Regions from separate parts of the Paenibacillus sp. FSL E2-0190 genome, predicted to be linked through region 1. Evidence: a T-box and tRNA genes for the amino acid it is inferred to sense, from the RefSeq annotation. Region 1 holds a T-box; the other holds one or more tRNA genes.
What was found. The T-box of region 1 lies ahead of argS (arginine--tRNA ligase). A T-box ahead of a tRNA ligase gene usually reads a tRNA of that ligase, here a tRNA-Arg.

Region 1 (4,935 bases):
GTTGCCCCAGTCTCTCCTGCTCCGGTCGCCCCGGTTGCTCCGTCTACTCCCGTTGCACCCGTTGCTCCATCCGCTCCGGTTGCACCAGTCGCCCCCGTTGCACCAGTTACTCCATCTGCTCCTGTTGCCCCAGTCTCTCCTGCTCCGGTCGCTCCCGTTGCTCCTGTTGCTCCATCCGCTCCGGTTGCACCAGTCGCCCCCGTTGCACCAGTTACTCCGTTTGCTCCTGTAGCTCCAGTCTCTCCTGCTCCAGTCGCTCCCGTTGCTCCGTCTGCTCCCGTTGCTCCTGTTGCACCTGTAGCTCCATCTGCTCCTGTTGCCCCAGTCTCTCCTGCTCCGGTCGCCCCGGTTGCTCCGTCTGCTCCCGTTGCACCCGTTGCTCCATCCGCTCCTGTTGCCCCAGTCTCTCCTGCTCCAGTCGCTCCCGTTGCTCCGTCTGCTCCCGTTGCTCCTGTTGCACCTGTAGCTCCATCTGCTCCTGTTGCCCCAGTCTCTCCTGCTCCGGTCGCCCCGGTTGCTCCGTCTGCTCCCGTTGCACCCGTTGCTCCATCCGCTCCCGTTGCACCAGTCACTCCATCTGCACCTGTTGCACCTGTCTCTCCTGCTCCGGTCGCTCCTGTTGCACCCGTTGCTCCATCGGCTCCTGTTGCACCTGTAGCTCCATCGGCTCCTGTCGCCCCAGTCTCTCCTGCTCCGGTCGCTCCTGTTGCACCCGTTGCTCCATCGGCTCCTGTTGCACCTGTAGCTCCATCGGCACCTGTTGCCCCAGTCTCTCCTGCTCCAGTCGCTCCAGTTGCTCCATCCGCTCCCGTTGCACCAGTCGCCCCAGTCACTCCATCTGCACCAGTAGCTCCAGTCTCTCCTGCGCCGGTCGCTCCCGTTGCTCCTGTTGCTCCATCCGCTCCCGTTGCACCAGTCGCCCCGGTCGCGCCAGTTATTCCTTGCGTTACACCAAGCAATTCTGCATGTACAAGTCGATGGGCAGTCACAATCTGGCCAACGCTATTTTTTCCCCATACTGAGATTTGAATCGGATCATCTACCAGACTTGTAGTTGTAAAAATAAATTCGAACGCATCAAAATCGCCATAATAATCACGTGTTATAACTTCATTAGGTGCTACATTTATCAGCTCGCTTACATATAAAGTTCTTGTCCCATCCATATAGTATCCTTGAACAAGAGCCATTGATGAATCAATGTCACTTCGGTTATCAATTTTGACAGTAACATGCTGAGTAGGTCTTACACCCCCTACCATACTATTGTCTATCGGTCCGGTAGATAAATAACTCAATTTCTCATCACTCCTTTAACGTTAACTGTGTCACAAAAATAATTATTAAATTAATACTGCCTGCTTCTCCCACGCAACTATGCGATGAGGATCTACCAATGCCCCCGAGTTCTGTTTTCCCCAGACTGAAATCCCAACCTCTGCTTCAACTGCTTCTACTGTTGTAAACACAAATTCAAATGCGTCCAAGTCGGCAAAATAGTTCTTAGTTAAAACTTGATTAGGTGCTAGATTTACTGTTTCATTCACATACATCGTTCTTGATCCGTTAAGAAGGAAACCTTGAATAACTAGATTATAAGGATTAAGAGAATCCCGATTAACTACTTTTACGGTTACCAGTTGCGACGGTCTGACCCCTAGGATCGGGCTGTTATCTATAGGTCCAGTAGAAAAAATAGCCATGTTTTATTCACTCCTCCCTTCCACTACAAATTGAAAGATTAGTGGCTCCGTATAGTAATATTCCTTGGCTTGAGTTAGCGTGTGGACTGTTGTGCAAAGGAACAGCTAGTCCTATAACAAGACAGCCTTCTTTTTCCAAATTTATAATCTACTAAACTGATAATCTAACAACAAAGAGCAACCAAGATTGTTAAGAAGCTAACCACTATTGCTTTTTATGAAATATTAGGTATACTGGTAAAAATTAATTAAGCATCGATGAGCGGGAGAGTAATTAACGAGATCTAGTCCTCAGCGAACCGGGAGAGTGTAAGCCGGTACAGATCCCTTTAATGAAGCGCACCCGTGAGATGGACTTCTGAACCTTAGTAGGAAGTCCCGGCTGAAGGCCGTTATCCCGTAAGGTGGCTGAACAACTTGTTCAGCAACGAGAGTGGTACCGCGAGCGCTAAAGCCCTCGTCTCTTTTGAGACGAGGGCTTTTTTGTATTTTCAAAGGAGGGTATACCATGTTAAATCAAATCATCAAAGACGGAATCGAGCACAGTGTACAACGTGTATTCAATACCTTAGGAGCTGACTATCCAGAGGACATTGCCATTCTGATCGAACAGCCAGCAAATCTAGAACATGGTGATTATTCATGCAATATCGCTATGCAGCTAGCCAAAACTTTACGAAAATCCCCAATGGTCATAGCAGAATTAGTGAAAGCAGAACTTCAATTCCAAGGGCGCTTCGCCGGTCTTTTACAAAAAGTTGAAGTCGCTGCTCCCGGATTTATCAATTTGTATATGAATTGGCAAAGCTGGGCTGAACATTCCTTTGAACTGCCTGCCAGCACTGGCGAAAAAGTCATCATCGAGCACACTTCTATCAACCCCAACAAAGCCGCTCACGTAGGTCATCTAAGAAACGCCTGTATCGGCGATACTCTAGTCAGAATTATGAAAAGAACTGGGTATAACGTAGAGGTCCATAACTACATTGATGATCTCGGCAATCAGCTGGCGGATACAGTTGTTGGATTATTAAATATACCTTTAGAAGGGGAACACCAACGTTTCGGTGATTTTTGCTGGGATCTTTATGCCAAAGTGAACAAAGAATATGCGCTGAACCCAGAGATGACACACAAGCGCACTGATATACTCCACTCACTTGAACTAGGGGGCGGTAACGAAGCCTGGCTGGGCAACCTTGTAGCTGAACGCATCGTTAGAGAGCATGTAGAGGAAATGAAACATTTTGGGATTTATTATGATTTGCTGGTATGGGAGAGCAGTATTTTAAAAGAGGGATTTTGGGCAGCCGCAGCTGAGCTACTGAAGCAGACAGCCGTTTTTGTACAAGAGACTGAAGGTAAACTCGCAGGCTGCTGGGTGCTGAAGCAAGGAACAGAGGCTAACATTGGAGCGGATTCAGAGGAGCATCAGCTCGATAAGGTGCTGGTGCGTTCGAATGGGATTTTAACGTATACAGCCAAAGATATTGCCTATCATCTCTGGAAATTTGGTCTTTTGACCAAAGATTTTTCCTATAGCGAATTCTCGTCCGGTTTATGGACAACTGGATTAACTGGAACCCAAGAATCTTATGGGCAGGCGGACAGAGTCATCAATGTGATCGATTACAGACAGGAATATCCACAACAGATGGTTAAGCAAGCCTTAGGGGCACTAGGTTATAACGAGCAAGCAGACAAACTCCATCATGTGAGCTATGGTGTTGTATCTCTTAGTCCCGCTTCGGCGGCCGAGCTGGGTATAGATATTTCAGAAGGCAAATCTTCTTATGCTATGTCCGGACGTCAGGGAATCGGGATTAAGTTAAGCGATCTGGTGGAGCTTATGGAACAGAACATTGAGCACTCACGTTCCGATAAAGACGGCCTCTCCAGCCGATTGATTGCCACTGCTGCGATTCGCTACTATCTGCTACGGTTTAATTTAGGAACGGAAATCGTGTTTGATTTCAAACAGGCTACCGAAATATCCGGCAATACCGGAGTTTATCTGATGTATACTTTTGCGCGTGCGACAAGCGTTTTGAGTAAAGCTACGATCCCAATCCTTACAGCTGCCGCACAGCTTCAGTTCCCTTCCGAATTGGAAAAAGCAGAGCTTGCGCTGCTAAGACAGCTAAGCCTCTGGCCCGAGATATTACATTCAGCAAGTATAGAGTTAACGCCAAATACGCTCTGCACTTACGCACATACCTTAGCTACACTGTTCAACAACTTCTATTCTGCATGTCCGATTCTAAAAGGCGATCCAGCTACGATCGAATTCCGCCTCTGGCTCACTTCAAGATTCAAGGACATCTTGGGAGATGTGCTCGAAGTGCTTGGGTTACCGACACCGAGCCGAATGTAAAAAACACAAAAAAGGCAATCTCCGCGCTTAACGCGGAGATTGCCCTTCTATATATATGTTACTTATAAATCTCTATCACATTTCCAGCTTCCGTGCTGAGACGATCAAAGTCCGCACGTTTGATGCGAACACCACCACTACGATAGCGGTTAGGTGTACCTTCTGTTTGCACTTCCGTACCGTTGATAGTAATTTGACTAATCTCACGACCTGTAAGGTGATAGATAAAGTCTACCTTAGTGCCTGCATATTCAAAACTAAAGTGCATTCCATCCAGCGATTCCGGCAGAATAGGGTCAACAATTAAGTCTCCACCTTCCGTACGGATCCCCAGTGCATTCGAGATTAACTGGTTCATATAGATCCCAGGACCGCTGGAATAGATTCTCCAGCCACCTTTAACAGCTACGTCACCATTGCGCAGTTTATCGAAATTCTCCTGTGCCTCATAACGGGTGTTAAATTTACCATCCGAGCTACTGAAATAGGAGTTAGCTTGACGTAGTTCAGCGTTTGGCACCACATCGCGGATTCCGATCGGATTAATCGCTGCCAGACCCTTCCAGACCTGATCGGTTTTACCGAGCTTAGCCATAGCCTCTACATAACGGATATGTGCATGCACATACTGAAGTCCAATTTCCCGGCCAAAGTTAGCCGCTTGCTCCGCACGTTTGAAATGAGTGCTGACCCCGCCAACATATTGAGCTGGACGATTCATCAGACGCACACCGTCAGGGCAGAATAGTTTATCCTGAATGACATCATAGTGTGCTTCGGCCTGTTCCGGAGTAAGCAGCTCACTGATCATACTGCGCGTCATAGGCAGCAGACGGTACTGAATACCTGTTTCTGTGT
Region 2 (4,935 bases), 1.5 Mb from region 1:
TGAAGGAAAGTGTTATGAAATTCGCGGCGGGTGCAGAACAGGATATCTCCGATCGAGATGGAGCAGAGCCCAAATACACCTATGATTCAGGTTATGTAGTGACCTACAATCAGAATGGTGTGATCAGCATAGTGATGCATCAGTATAGTGATACGGGCGGCGCCCATGGAATGACTAACCGTGAAGCCTTCACCTTCTCGCTTAAGGATGGTAAACGTCTACTGTTGGGCGACCTGTTTGGAGCTAATCCAAACTACAAAAAACAGCTGAATGCAAAGCTGAGCAAGCTGCTGAAGGCAGAGGATAGTTATTTGGGAGGATTCAACGGATTGAATACGGAGAAATATTTCTATCTGAAGGACGACAAGGTTGTTCTGTTCTTCCAATTATATGAGTACACAGCGTATGCTGCAGGCTTCCCTGAGTATACTTTTAGTTTCAAAGAGCTTTTGCCGGATGGCAGTAGCCCGTTTGCTGGCATAAAATAAATGGAAATGCTTCGTCTCCGCTAATGTCGGCACAAGACATCTTCCCCTTACCAGAGTTGTCTCTTGTTCATATGCTAAAGGGAGTAACTAGTTTATGAACGGGGGAGAGCTATGGGCTACCAATATACTGCAATTGGCGATTCCTTGACGACTGGATTTGGTGCTCTGCCAGGTAACGGTTTTGTTCCGGTTTACCGTAGAATGGCAGAAGGGAGACTGCGGACTACTGTAGCCTCTACGAATTTAGGCGTGAACGGAATGACTACTTCAGAGCTGGAGCAGCGGCTGCGCGGAAATTCCATGATGCGTGAAGCCGTTCGAGAAGCCGATATCATCACTGTGTCTATCGGTGGTAATGATTTGATTCACGCGGCCAAATCAGCAGCAAGACAGCAAGGCAACTTATCCGCAGAACTGCGCAGATCGCTTCAGGAATGCAAACAAAATTTCTCTGCAATTATGAATATCCTTATACAATTGAAGGCAAGGACGCGTAGACCTTTTATCATTAGAATTGTGGGATTATATAACCCCTATCCTCAGGTGGTTGGTGCGACAGAGTGGGTCAGGCAGTTTAATCAATACGCAGCACAGTACAGCAGCCGAGTATGTGGATTTGCTTCGATTTACAGTGAGTTCGCAGGAAATGAGAGAGGGCTGTTATCCATCGATCATTTGCATCCGAATGGCCGGGGTTATCGCGTAATTGCCGAGAAGCTGGATGCGCTAGGTTATGGCGGGCTGGCTTAATTGGATTTAGGTCTTCTATAAAATATAAAGAGGCTGTGCTCTAACCATAACGGATAGAGCACAGCCTCTTTATATTTTTACTTTATAGCTTACACACCGCTAGGCAATGTCTTCTCGATTACTTTATCTACGATACCGTATTCAGCCGCGTCTGCAGCAGTCATGAAGTAGTCGCGATCTGTATCCTTCTCAATACGTTCTAGAGGTTGACCCGTACGTTCTGCTAGAATACGGTTCAGCTTATCGCGCAATTTGAGGATGCGGCGGGCACGGATTTCAATGTCCGTTGCTTGACCTTGAGCACCACCCAGAGGCTGGTGGATCATGATCTCGCTGTTAGGCAGTGCGAAGCGTTTGCCTTTGGCGCCAGCGTTTAGCAGGAAAGCTCCCATGGAAGCTGCCATCCCCACACAGATGGTGGAAACGTCTGGTTTAATGTACTGCATTGTATCAAAAATAGCCATACCTGCAGTAATGGAACCGCCTGGGCTATTCACGTAAAGGTGAATGTCCTTGTCAGGATCTTCGGCAGCCAAGAACAGCATTTGTGCGATGATAGAATTGGCTACCACGTCATTAACCTCCGTTCCAAGGAAAATGATGCGGTCCTTCAGCAGGCGGGAATAGATGTCATAAGCGCGCTCGCCGCGGTTGCTCTGTTCTACTACCATAGGAATATAACTCACGTGGAAAACCTCCTTGATATTGGTTCTTCAAATGTATTCATTTTTACTCTTGCCGTATTACCCACATGATAAACAAATTCAAACAAAAAGTCAAAGAAAGTCAAACTTATATTCAAAAAAAAGAGCCGACAAGCGGCTCTTTGGTTAAGTAGTAGTATAGGCACTACTAAATTATGTGCAAAAATGAAATTAATGGCGCGCCCGCCAAGAATCGAACTTGGATCTCAGGCTTCGGAGGCCTACGTCATATCCATTGGACCACGGGCGCAACAAAAATGATTATAATACAATTTTTACACAATTGCAATGTAATATTAATACTGGACAAGCGCTCTAGGGACAGGCATCGGGCGCTATATCTTTTTCTGACCTTATTAATGTATAAGAAGACAAGCGCTTGAGAATTCTACTCTCGGAAGACTTGCGCTTCGAGCAATATTTGGTTAGAATATGGGTGGGACTTAAAAAGTTTACCCGGGACGTTTTGAGACCATGAACAAGGGAATAGAGGAAGACGAAGTTGCAGGAGTGAAAGTATGCGTAATTTATTAGATATCCAAAAGCAGCTTCTGCCTGATCTCATGGAAACCCTTAAGAGACGGTACACGATTCTTCATCAGATCATGCTGTCCGATATTATTGGGCGCAGAACGCTAGCCGCTTCGCTAGATATGACTGAGCGGGTACTGCGTGCCGAGACGGATCTTCTGAAATCGCAAGGGCTTATTGAGATCGAGAGTGTTGGCATGCGCATTAGCGCTGCTGGACGTAGACTGCTTGATTTGCTAGAGCCGGTTGTTAAGAGCCTATTTGGTCTGGATGAGCTGGAAGAGAAAATTCGAGCAACGTATGGTCTGGATAAAGTTATTGTAGTACCGGGTGATTGTGAGTCATCGCCGTTCACCAAACGAGAGCTTGGCCGAGCGGGTGCGAAAGCGCTGCTGAGTATACTTCGCGCAGATGATACAGTTGCCGTCACAGGTGGATCGACGCTTGCCGATATGGCTGATCAACTGGCACCGCCGTTGTCCCTTTCCTATAAGAACGCTTGGTTTGTTCCGGCGCGTGGAGGATTAGGAGAGAGTATGGAGATTCAAGCCAACACGATTGCCTCAACCATGGCAAAGCGGGTTGGAGCCAACTACCGGTTGTTGCATGTCCCTGATTTGCTTAGCGGGGATGCATACCAATCGCTGGCACTTGACTCTAATATTGGAGAGATTGTACAAACCATCCGTAGTTCGCGTATTATTGTACATGGGATTGGGGATGCCATTGAAATGACCCGCCGCCGCAAACTGGACGAGGCTACAGTCTCGGAAATCCAGGGTGAAGGGGCAGTGGCCGAATCTTTTGGCTATTATTTCAATGAAGAGGGTCAGGTTGTCCATACCATGCTTACGATGGGTCTACGTCTAGAAGATATTATTCGGACAGAGAAAGTCATCGGTATTGCAGGAGGCAAACCCAAGGCCAAAGCCATTCATGCCATGCTGCGTTTCGGGCAGGAGAATATTCTCGTCACGGACGAGGCTGCTGCAGTAGAAATAGGCAAGGAAATTGACAATCAACTACAGCTATCTTCGTAGTTTTTAGATTGCAGGCAATAACATACTTCTTGCATCATACTTAACATTGTTGTCATGACAGACCTCACCGTCTGTTTTGAATAAATAAAACGAATTCTAGGAGGAACTATTCAATGAGTGTAAAAGTTGGAATTAACGGTTTTGGACGTATTGGACGCCTTGCTTTCCGCCGTATTCAAAATGTAGAAGGTATCGAAGTGGTAGCAATCAACGACTTGACTGACGCTAAGATGCTTGCTCATTTGCTTAAATATGATACAACTCAAGGTAAATTCCAAGGTGATGTTGAAGTGCATGATGGCTTCTTCAAAGTCAATGGTAAAGAAGTTAAGGTTCTTGCTAACCGTAACCCTGAAGAATTGCCATGGGGCGACCTAGGCGTTGATATCGTACTTGAGTGCACAGGTTTCTTCACAACTAAAGAAGCAGCTGAAAAACACTTGAAAGGTGGAGCTAAGAAAGTAGTTATCTCCGCTCCAGCTACTGGCGACATGAAAACTGTCGTTTACAACGTTAACGATGACATTCTTGATGGTACTGAGACTGTTATTTCCGGCGCATCTTGCACAACTAACTGCCTAGCTCCAATGGCAAAAGTACTGAACGACAAGTTCGGTATCGTTGAAGGCTTGATGACTACAATTCATGCTTACACTGGCGACCAAAACACTTTGGATGCTCCACATGCTAAAGGTGACTTCAGACGCGCTCGTGCAGCAGCTGAGAACATCATTCCTAACACTACTGGTGCTGCTAAAGCAATCGGTCTGGTTATTCCAGAACTTAAAGGTAAATTGGATGGTGCAGCTCAACGTGTTCCAGTTGCAACTGGTTCCCTGACTGAACTTGTAACTGTTCTTGATAAGAGCGTTACTGTTGAAGAAATCAACGCAGCAATGAAAGCAGCTTCCGATCCAGACACTTATGGTTACACTGAAGATGAAATCGTATCTTCCGACATCAAAGGTATGACTTTCGGATCCCTGTTCGATGCTACACAAACTAAAGTATTGACTGTTGGCGACAAACAACTGGTTAAAACTGTTGCTTGGTATGACAATGAAATGTCCTACACTGCACAATTGGTTCGTACTTTGGAGAAATTCGCTAAAATCGCTAAGTAATTGACTTGATATAAGCAACATCTATAGAGCGGAAACAGAAATTCCTTGTTTCCGCTCTTTCTAAATGTATTTCTTGTTTCCTGCTAGAAACAATTTTGGGTGTGGAGGAATTAATCATGAACAAAAAAAGCGTCCGTGATGTAGAAGTAAAGGGTAAGCGCGTATTTGTACGCGTGGATTTCAACGTACCTGTAGAAGACGGTAAAATTACTGATGATACTCGTATTCGCGAAACACTTCCAACCATTAAATATTTGATCGAGAACGGTGCAAAGATCATTCTTGCGAGTCATATGGG

Region 2: it encodes a tRNA-Arg, which carries the amino acid that the T-box ahead of argS (arginine--tRNA ligase) is inferred to sense. The anticodon was not compared.

Annotation. Positions count from the first base shown of each region.
Region 1 is NZ_CP150306.1:5,679,940-5,684,874, forward strand. Features, by position in the region: gene NST25_RS25010 (collagen-like protein) at 1-1,298, opposite strand, end outside; gene NST25_RS25015 (hypothetical protein) at 1,344-1,703, opposite strand; T-box leader at 1,953-2,171, shown strand; gene argS (arginine--tRNA ligase) at 2,212-4,077, shown strand; gene NST25_RS25025 (cellobiose phosphorylase) at 4,136-4,935, opposite strand, start outside.
Region 2 is NZ_CP150306.1:183,346-188,280, forward strand. Features, by position in the region: gene NST25_RS00895 (DUF4163 domain-containing protein) at 1-488, shown strand, start outside; gene NST25_RS00900 (GDSL-type esterase/lipase family protein) at 600-1,238, shown strand; gene clpP (ATP-dependent Clp endopeptidase proteolytic subunit ClpP) at 1,328-1,924, opposite strand; tRNA gene NST25_RS00910 (tRNA-Arg) at 2,118-2,192, opposite strand; gene NST25_RS00915 (sugar-binding domain-containing protein) at 2,461-3,513, shown strand; gene gap (type I glyceraldehyde-3-phosphate dehydrogenase) at 3,627-4,637, shown strand; gene NST25_RS00925 (phosphoglycerate kinase) at 4,754-4,935, shown strand, end outside.